DNA from 3 places in the Agrobacterium sp. 22-226-1 genome. Region 2 is predicted to be linked to each of the others. Evidence: riboswitches for the same ligand, from Rfam matches in the RefSeq annotation. Region 2 holds a riboswitch; each other region holds the start of a gene.
What was found. A riboswitch is a leader RNA that binds a small molecule or an ion and turns the genes downstream of it on or off. The one in region 2 is predicted to bind S-adenosylmethionine.

Region 1: another riboswitch for S-adenosylmethionine. It lies ahead of ACQZ5K_RS01805 (O-succinylhomoserine sulfhydrylase); the one in region 2 lies ahead of metA (homoserine O-acetyltransferase MetA).
Region 3: another riboswitch for S-adenosylmethionine. It lies ahead of ACQZ5K_RS24195 (homoserine O-succinyltransferase); the one in region 2 lies ahead of metA (homoserine O-acetyltransferase MetA).

What each region holds. Positions count from the first base shown of each region.
Region 1 covers NZ_JBNWCP010000001.1:363,417-366,686, reverse strand. The annotation lists gene aqpZ (aquaporin Z) at 1-184, opposite strand, end outside; tRNA gene ACQZ5K_RS01815 (tRNA-Gly) at 322-395, opposite strand; gene ACQZ5K_RS01810 (2'-deoxycytidine 5'-triphosphate deaminase) at 452-1,549, opposite strand; SAM riboswitch at 1,623-1,701, shown strand; gene ACQZ5K_RS01805 (O-succinylhomoserine sulfhydrylase) at 1,744-2,928, shown strand; gene apaG (Co2+/Mg2+ efflux protein ApaG) at 3,162-3,270, shown strand, end outside.
Region 2 covers NZ_JBNWCP010000005.1:183,903-187,172, reverse strand. The annotation lists gene mtgA (monofunctional biosynthetic peptidoglycan transglycosylase) at 1-1, shown strand, start outside; gene ACQZ5K_RS11075 (aldose epimerase family protein) at 17-1,036, opposite strand; gene metA (homoserine O-acetyltransferase MetA) at 1,215-2,141, opposite strand; SAM riboswitch at 2,225-2,301, opposite strand; gene ACQZ5K_RS11065 (thiamine diphosphokinase) at 2,391-3,044, shown strand; gene ACQZ5K_RS11060 (ABC-F family ATP-binding cassette domain-containing protein) at 3,049-3,270, shown strand, end outside.
Region 3 covers NZ_JBNWCP010000020.1:62,230-65,499, forward strand. The annotation lists partial or broken gene ACQZ5K_RS24190 (IS6 family transposase) at 1-529, shown strand, start outside; gene ACQZ5K_RS24195 (homoserine O-succinyltransferase) at 610-1,533, opposite strand; SAM riboswitch at 1,589-1,666, opposite strand; partial or broken gene ACQZ5K_RS24200 (IS6 family transposase) at 1,847-2,095, shown strand; gene ACQZ5K_RS24205 (MarR family winged helix-turn-helix transcriptional regulator) at 2,322-2,804, opposite strand; gene ACQZ5K_RS24210 (FAD-dependent oxidoreductase) at 2,884-3,270, shown strand, end outside.

The DNA.
Region 1 (3,270 bases), on a different contig from region 2:
AATGACCGCCCGAAATGCCGCCAACCGCATAAGCCATGGTCAGAACCGTCAGACCAAAAGCGAAAGCGACACCAAGGAAGCCAATGCCGAGTTCAGGAAAGCCGGCGGCAAAAACCGCACTGCCGCATCCACCGAACACGAGCCAAAAGGTTCCCAAAAATTCCGAAAGAAGTTTGCGACTCATAACACTTCCCCTATGTTACGACTGCATCAACTATTACGTGCAATTTAATCGTAGTCAAGCTAAATTGCATATTCGCGCAACGACCGACACGATGGCGGCTAAACGTGGCACAGGAAGAGTGTCAGACGCCTGGAAGATGGAGCGGGTGACGGGGATCGAACCCGCTTCGTCAGCTTGGGAAGCTGCTGCTCTACCATTGAGCTACACCCGCACCGCGCATAAGACATCGGATAGTTCGCAGCGGGTGTCAAGCGCCCGCCGGGGTCGTTATTCGGCGCGAAAATGCTTGGAGAGCTTCAGCCCCTGCGCCTGATAGTTGGAGCCGAGGCCGGTGCCATAGAGGCCTTCCGGTTTCTGCAACATGTGCTCGTAAACCAGCCGGCCGACGATCTGGCCGTGTTCGAGGATGAAAGGAACCTCGTGGCTGCGGACTTCGAGCACGGCGCGGCTGCCGGTGCCGCCCGCCTGCGCATGGCCGAAGCCGGGATCGAAGAAGCCGGCATAGTGCACGCGGAATTCGCCCACCAGCGGGTCGAAGGGTGTCATTTCGGCCGCATAGAGCGGCGGAACGTGGACGGCTTCGCGCGAGACGAGAATATAGAATTCATCCGGGTCGAGGATCAGTTCGGCGCGGCCGCGCGCATAGAGCGGCTCCCAAAAATCGAGAACGTCGTGCTGGGCCTTCTTGTCGACATCCACCACCGCCGTGTGATGTTTGCCGCGATAGCCGATCAGTCCGTTTTCGCCGAAACCCTTGAGGTCGATCGAGAGCGCGATGCCGCCACCGGTCACGTTGGGCGTGTCGCTGGCAACCAGCGTTTCCGTCTCGTGCAGCTTCAGCAGTTCACTTTCGTTGAGCAGCGAATGGCCGATGCGGAAGCGGATCTGCGACAGGCGCGAGCCGCGTCGCACCACGATCGGGAAAGTGCGCGGGCTGATTTCCAGATAGAGCGGGCCGGCATAACCCGCCGGTATCTTGTCGAATTCCTGCGCGCTGTCAGTCATGACGCGGGTGAAGATATCGAGACGGCCGGTCGAGCTTTTCGGATTGGCCGAGGCCGACATGTCCGCCGGCAGCGCAAGGCTCTCCATCAAGGGAACGATATAGACACAACCGGTTTCCAACACCGCGCCCTGTGTGAGGTCGATCTCGTGCAGGCTTAGACGATTGAGCTTGTCGATGACGCGGTTTCCGGGGCCGGGCATGAAACTGGCGCGCACGCGATAGGCCTTCGAGCCGAGCCTGAGATCGAGGCTGGCGGGCTGCACCTGATCAGCATCGAGATCGGCCTCGCTCTTCAGCTTGCCGCCCGCAAACAGCGCCTTGATTGCGCCATCCGCCAAAATGCCCGTGGTTCTGGTCATGGTCATCATTCCTTTTTACGGCGACAAAACCAAAAGGAAAGCATTGACGCAAGCCGGTAACGGCAGTATGGCAAGCTTATCCCGTGGTGATTTGGCCGGTCGGCTTGCAGCCACGTTAAACAAGTGGCTAAAAAGACCGGGTGCTAGGAACCGGTCTGCTTTTGCGGCCGGTTTTTTGTTTTGAAGGTGATCACATGAGCAATAAATGGCGCCCGGCAACCCAGCTCGTTCACGGCGGTACGCTACGCTCCCCTTACGGTGAAACGTCGGAAGCGATCTATCTGACCCAGGGTTTCGTCTATGAAAACTCCGAAGCCGCCGAAGCGCGCTTCAAGGGTGAAACGGATGGGTTCATCTACGCCCGCTATGCGAGCCCGACCAATGACATGTTCGAAAAGCGCATGTGCCTGCTGGAAGGCGCTGAAGACGCCCGCGCACTTGCCTCTGGCATGGCCGCCGTCACCGCCGCCATCATGTGCCAGCTGCGCGCCGGCGACCATATCGTTGCTGCCCGCGCCCTCTTCGGCTCCTGCCGCTGGGTGGTCGAAACGCTCGCGCCGAAATACGGCATCGAATGCACGCTGATCGACGGTCGCGATCTCGGCAACTGGGAAAAGGCGATCCAGCCGAACACCAGGCTGTTCTTCCTCGAAAGCCCGACCAATCCGACGCTTGAAATCATCGATATTGCCGGCGTGGCGAAGCTCGCCAACCAGATCGGTGCGAAGGTGGTGGTCGACAACGTCTTCGCCACACCGCTTTTCCAGAAGCCGCTCGAACTCGGCGCCCATATCGTCGTTTATTCGGCAACCAAACATATTGACGGCCAGGGCCGCTGCCTTGGCGGCGTGATCCTTTCCGACAAGAAGTGGATCGAAGAAGAGCTGCAGGATTACTTCCGCCATACCGGCCCGGCCATGTCGCCTTTCAATGCCTGGACGCTTCTGAAAGGCATCGAGACCCTGCCGCTGCGCGTCAAACAGCAGACGACCAATGCCGGCAAAATCGCCGATTTTCTCGCCGATAGCGGCAAGGTCGCCAAGGTCATCTATCCCGGCCGCGCCGATCACCCGCAGGCCGATATCATCGCCCGGCAGATGTCCGGCGGTTCAACGCTGGTGGCTTTCGAACTGAAGGGTGGCAAGGAAGCAGCCTTCAAGCTGCAGAACGCGCTTGAGATCGTGAAGATTTCCAACAATCTCGGCGATGCCAAGAGCCTCATCACCCACCCCGGCACGACGACGCACAAGAACCTCACCGACGAGGCGCGTGCCGAACTCGGCATTTCCGGCGGCACGCTGCGCCTCTCCTGCGGCATTGAGGATACCGACGATCTGCTGGAGGATCTGGCGAAGGGTCTGGCGGCCGTTTCGGCCTGAAAATTCAATCTGCAAAGCGCCATGGCCTGACCGCGTGTCGGGCCATGGTTCGCCTGCACGGTCCAAAAAGACCGCTTCAGGCAACCAATATTTACCTTTACCGTTATCCCTAACGGTGGAAAACAGCGCAACAGGAGACGCCTCCTGCCCGTCAAGTCATTCATTTTCTTGACGATAGCCAGAGCCTATAGTGTAGGATGCGGCGGCAGGCATAATATCGAGGTGTGGCGCGTATGTATCGTGCTCTGACAAGGGATATCGAGGTAACGGTCGATCCGTATTATCTCGAGGAACAATCCGACCCGGATGACGATCGTTACGTCTGGGGCTACAAAGTCGTGA
Region 2 (3,270 bases):
ACCCCGGCGCGCCGCGTCAGCCTTTCTTGAAAATATAGTCGGTTTCCTGACGCAGGGTTTCACCCGGCCGCAGGATGGCGTGCGGAAAATCCGGGTGGTTGACGGCGTCCGGCCAAATCTGCGTTTCCAGGCAGAAACCGGCAAAGGGGCCGTAGTGACGGCCATCGAGGCCGGGAACCGGAACGTCCAGTTTGAAGGCCGAATAAAACTGCACACCGGGTTCGGTGGTGTGAACCTCAAGGGCGATATCGGATGCCGGCGAATAGGCGCGGGCGACCTTGCGTTTTGCGCGGCGCTCGGGCGACAGGCAGAAATTATGGTCGTAGAGAACCTGCTTGCCATTCTCCTTGCGCCGCATCGGCGTCGGGTGGCGCAGGTCGAAGACGGTGCCTTCGACGGAGCGGATTTCGCCCGTCGGTATCTGCTTGTCATTGGTGGGCAGGTAAAAATCAGCCGCGATGCTGATCTCATGCCCAAGCGCGGTGTCTGCGCCATCGAGATTGAAATAGGAATGCTGGCAGACATTGGCGATGGTCGGCTTGTCGGTCACCGTTTCATAGACCACCGAAAGCACGCCGTCGTCGAGAATCGTATAGGTGGCCGTGACCGTGCAATTGCCGGGATAACCGGCGCGGCCATCGGGATCGATGATCTGCAGAACCGCGTGGCTTTCGCCATGTTCCATCAGCATCCAGTTGCGCTTGCCCATGCCGTCGCTGCCGCCATGCAGGTGGGTTACGCCCTTTTCATTGAGCTCCAGCTGGTAGTCGTGCCCGTCGATCGAGAACCGCCCGTCGCCGATGCGGTTGGCGTTGCGGCCGGGCGTGGCGCCGAAATAGGAGGAATATTTGTAGTCCTCGAACTTGTCGAAGCCGAGGACGAGCGGCGGCTGGTGGCCTTCAAGGCGCAGATCCTGAATGACGGCGCCCCAGGTGATGACCTTGGCCGTCAGCCCGCCTTTCGAGATGGTGACGCGTTCGACTTTTTCGCCGGTCGCCGTGAAACCGAAATTCTCCCGCGCCGCCGCGTCGCTCATCTCGTCATTCTCCCTGATGTTGCGAATTGCCGGGCGGACGTTGCGTCATTTTCCGGCAATTCGCAATCCCGCAATTCAAAGCATGTCTCCCAAAAGTGCGCCGCGGTTTTGGGACAAAGACATGCTTAAAACAAAAACGAAAGCGCGTCGCATGCTGTTCGATAAAACGCGACGCGCTTTACGCGGCCAGTTGCCCGATGGCTTCGAGATCATAGGGTGTCGTCTGGTATATCTCGTTGATCCAGTTTCCGAAAAACAGATGGGCATGGCTGCGCCAGCGGTTGAGCGGGGCGAGCTCCGGGTCGTTGTGCGGAAAATAATCATGCGGCAGCTTGATGGGCACGCCGGCATTCGCGTCACGGAAATATTCGTCCGAAAGCGATGTCGAATCATATTCGACATGGTTGAACATATAGAGCCGGTTGCCCTCTTTCTCATGCACCAGACAAACGCCCATTTCCTCGGATTCCATCAGGATTTCGAGTTTCGGATGTTTTTCGATATCGGCGCGGCGTACTTCCGTCCAGCGCGAGACCGGAACCTGGAAATCATCCGAAAAGCCGTTCAGATAGATCGATGAGGGGCAGAGATTGCGGTGACGATAGACCCCGAAAGCCTTTTCCTTCAACTCGTGTTTCGGCACGCCATGGAAATGATAGATGGCGGCCATCGCGCCCCAGCAGACATTCAGCGTCGAATGAACGTTGGTCTGCGTCCATTCGAAAATTTGTCGCATTTCGTTCCAGTAGGTCACGTCTTCATAGGCCAGCGTTTCCACGGGCGCGCCGGTAATGATGAAACCGTCAAACTTGCGGTGGCGCACTTCCTCCCACGTCTCGTAAAAGGATAGAAGATGTTCTTCCGGCGTGTTCTTGGCGCGATGGCCGCCGATCCGCACCAGCGACAGCTCTACCTGCAGCGGCGATGCGCCGACAAGGCGCGCCATCTGGATTTCCGTCTTGATCTTGTTCGGCATGAGGTTGAGAAGCCCGATCTGGAGCGGGCGGATATCCTGCCGGATGGCCGCCGTTTCGGTCATGACCCGCACGCCCTCATGAACGAGGGTCTCAAAAGCGGGAAGCGTATCGGGAATCTTGATCGGCATGTCGAACTCTCTTTTCCGGATCACGTAAAGAACGTTGCGAAAACAAAAAAACCGGCAGCGAAATCGCGACCGGTCCCAGGAAATTGCCTTTTTCCTCGACCCTTTAGCGACTTCTTTAAAGTGGCTGCAAGCCGGTCGGCAAATCACCACTGAGGCGTTTCATAATCCCGAAGCCGGCGAAAATCAATATAGGCCGATTTCATCGGGTTTCCGCTTTCCATTTTTGGCCGAGGTGCGATAAGGCAGGGCATGGATAAAGAGCGCTTCACCATTCTGCTTGGCGGCGATGTCACGGTGACCGATCGTCTCAAAGAGGCGGTCGCGGATAGCCGTGTGATTGCGGCCGACGGCGGCATGCGCCATGCCGGGCCGCTTGGCCTTGCGCCGGAGTTGTGGGTCGGGGATTTCGATTCCGCCAGCAAAGAGTTGCTGGAGGCCTGGCCCGATGTAGCGCGGCAGCCATACCCGGCCGCAAAGGCGGTGACGGATGGTGAGATCGCGGTATCGGAAGCTCTCTCCCGTGGCGCGCATTCGCTGGTGCTTGTCGGTGCGCTTGGCGGCGCGAGAAGCGACCATGCGCTTCAGCACCTCCTTTACGCGGTGGCGCTCGCCGAACGTGGTATCGACGTTACGCTGACCTCCGGTGAAGAAGAGGCGCGGCCGCTGCTTGCCGGTTCGCTGGATATCGATCTGCCGCCCGCCTCGCTGTTTTCGGTTGCCGGATTTACCGCCCTTGAGGGGCTCGATATCGGCAATGTGCGTTATCCGCTGAAGGATTTCGCGCTTGCTTTCGGTTCGTCCCGCACTATTTCCAATGTCGCGAATGGCGGCCACGTGCATTTCTCGCTGAAAAGCGGAAAAGCCATCGTGCTCGCCCGCCCTTATGATCTGACCGGAGCCTGACGCCTTGGCACCCCCAATTTTGAAACTCGATGACATCAAGCTGACCTTCGGCGTGACCCCGCTGCTCGATGGCGCCAATCTCCAGGTGGAACCGGGCGACCGCATCTGCCTCGTCGGGCGCAACGGTTCCGGCAAGTCCACCCTGATGAAGATCGCCGCGGGTCTGGTCGAGGCGCAATCGGGCGAGGTTTTCCGGCATCCGGCCGCCACCATCCGTTATCTGGAG
Region 3 (3,270 bases), on a different contig from region 2:
TTTGCTCATGAGCTCCGGCGCCATTCACGAGGCAATTTTGCCGACAAATGGCACCTCGATGAGATGGTGGTGACGATCAAAGGAAAGAAATGCTGGCTGTGGCGCGCCGTCGATGCAAACGGATTCGTCCTCGATGCCCTACTGCAAAGCCGAAGGGAGCAAGACAGCAGCGCTTCGTCTGATGAAAAAATTGCTCAAGAGCCAGGGCCGCGCCCCGCGCGTGATGGTGACTGACAAGCTTCGGTCCTATTCGGCCGCAAAGGCCGAGTTGATGCCGGGCGTCGAGCATCGCTCGCACAAGGGATTGAACAACCGAGCTGAGAATTCGCATCTGCCGCTGCGGCAGCGAGAGCGACGAATGATGCGCTTCAAGTCCGCGCGACAATGTCAGCGTTTTGTCTCAGCTCACGGCCAGATCGCCAATCTCTTCCTTCTTCACCGGAAATGCTCGACCGCCGCCGACCATCGCCAGCTTCGCGCTCACGCCATCTCGAACTGGCGGGAAATCGCTTTGTCGTTTGACGCGTGAAATTCTGGCAGAAGAGGCTACTGCATCCCAAACTCGGTTAAGGCGACGCCACCGACATCCCCTGCCGCGTGCTCCAGGGATCAGCGGCCTTCGCCAATCATGTCTAGTTCGTAGGGCGTCGTCTGGTAGACCTGATTGATCCAGTTGCCGAAGAACAGATGCGCATGGGAGCGCCAGCGGTTGAGAGGTGGTCGCGTCGGATCGTTCTCTGGAAAATACTCGTGCGGCATTTCGACGGGAACACCCGTCGAAATATCCCGGTCGTACTCCTCTTTCAACGAGGTGGAGTCATATTCAATGTGATTGAACATGTAGAGCCGATTGCCCACCTTCTCCGTCAGCAGGCACAGGTCCACATCGTCGGATTCCATCAGCACTTCGAGACCGCTGTTCGCCGGGATATCTGCGGCCCGGACTTCGGTCCAGCGCGAGACGGGGATCGCGAAATCGTCCGAGAATCCCGCCAGATAGGGTGAGGCCGGGTTTTTGTTTCGGTGGCGATATACGCCGAATGCCTTCTTTCCCAAGGTGTGCTTAGGGATGCGGTGGAAATGCCAGGCAGCAGCCATCGCCCCCCAGCAGATGAAGTTGGAGGAATGGACGTTGGTGGTCGTCCAGTCGAAAATCTGCTCAATCTCCTTCCAGTAGGTCACTTCTTCATAGGAGAGAAGCTCCACGGGGGTGCCGGTAATGATGAAGCCGTCGAACTTGCGCGACCGAACCTCTTCCCATGTTTGGTAGAAGGCGATTAAGTGTTCTTTGGAGGTGTTCTTTGGCTTGTGGTTGCCGATGCGTACCAATGTCAGTTCGACCTGCAGCGGCGTTGCGCCGAGCAGGCGGGCAAACTGTGTCTCGGTCCGGATCTTGTTGGGCATGAGATTCAAGAGCCCGATCTGCAATGGTCGAACATCCTGGCGAAGCGCTTTCTGTTCACCCATTACGGAAACACCCTCGCGCACAAGCACATCGTGGGCGGGAAGCTGATCGGGAATCTTGATGGGCATAGCAAAAGCTCCAAACGGAAAAGACCAGCGACATAACGCGACCGGTCTCCGCAAACTTTTGCTTCGCTCGGCCTTTTAGCGAGTTGTTTTACGTGGCTGCAAGCCGACCGGCCAAATCACCACGGATGGAGAGGTGTTTTTAGAACGAGGCTCCCTTCACGTCAATCGCCCTGTGGCATTCTTTGGGCTGAGATACTCCCAACTCGGGTAGCAGCATCATAGGTATTGTAAACTTGCTGAATGATTTCGTTGTGCGATGACGGCACATGACAGACCGTAATCACCTTTAACACCGCTTCGCCTTCCGGTTGAAATCATCGCACGCGCGTTTGGTTGTATTTCCGGTTTCCTTTTAGTCTGCGGATGGTCGAGGAGCTTGTTGGCGGCTCTTGGGATCATAGTCTCTCATTAGACAGCCCGGCTTTGGGCTGTGAGGTTCGGACAGACCTTCGTCATTGAGATCCTCAGCCGCTTTTGCCGTCGGCTCGGCGATAAATGGCACCTCGACGAAGACGTCGTTTCGATCCGTGGCAACAAGCATTGGCTGTTTGACAGCGTCGAGCTGCGGTCGGTCCTCAGACGCGCCGATGTTCAACCGTTCGAGAGCGGCATCGTTAAGGTCCTGTTGACGCGCGTCTAGGGCAATCGCACCAGTGTCTGTGGGCCCATCCTTCATTGCAGCCGAAGTCTGCATGTTGCCCGCGTTGCAGCAGACGTTTTCGATGAGGATATGGAGGCGGGCCATTGCCCTTGAAAAGTCAAGGCAAGACCTACTTAGCGCCTTGGCCTCAAACCCCCGGAATGTCGTCTTTGGCCGCGGCTTGGGCTTGGGCGATCTTCTCGAGAGCATCGGCGATGATAGTCAGGTCTTCCGTCGAATATTGTTCATAAATGGTGTTGAGGCGGCTTATCAATGAACCGAAGATCTGTTGGCGGTAGGCGGATATCTTCTGCTCGTTCACCGAGATCGCGATGCGCCGGGCGTCATCTTCAGCCTTGACCCGTGAAATCCACTGCCGGCTCTCTAGCCGATCCAAAATATTCGTCACCGAGGCGGGCTTTAGACCGATCAAATGAACGAGATCGCGATGCGTCATAGGTCCGGAGCGTTCGATGATGCCAAGCGCTTTCCAATCGGAAACACCAAGGCCAGAATACTCTGCTGCGCGCTCATGAAACATGACTGCCGTGTCACTCATGGCGCGGCCCGCATTACCCAACCGGCGCAATGCGTCTTTTCTTTGTAATGGTTGCGCTTCCCGGCTTGACATAGCGTATCCAATCAATTTTAATTCGTTCGATCGAACGAATTGTATTCCTCTTTTCAATTTATAGCAAAGGAGGCGACAGATGCACGTCATAATAGCCGGCTGCGGCATTGCAGGGCCAGTGGCCGCAATTGCATTACAGCGCGTGGGCATCAAGGCCACGATATACGAGCGGCGACAGGCCGAAGTGCGGGATGAAGGTCTGTTCTTGAGCCTGTCGTCCAACGGTTTGCGTGCACTTGATGGACTCGAGCTTATGAGGCCTCTCATGGAGGCAGAGTTTATCCCAACACCCAATATCGCTTTCCTGAATGCAGACGCGCGACGGCTAACGAGTTTGCCCATGGGTCGACTGAATGCGGGGGTGGATCCGATCACCCTCAAGCGCCAAACCCTCTATGACGTGCTTGCGAGTGAGGCGCGCGCCTGCGGAATTGAAATCATTCGCGGTCAAACAGTCGCTGGCTTT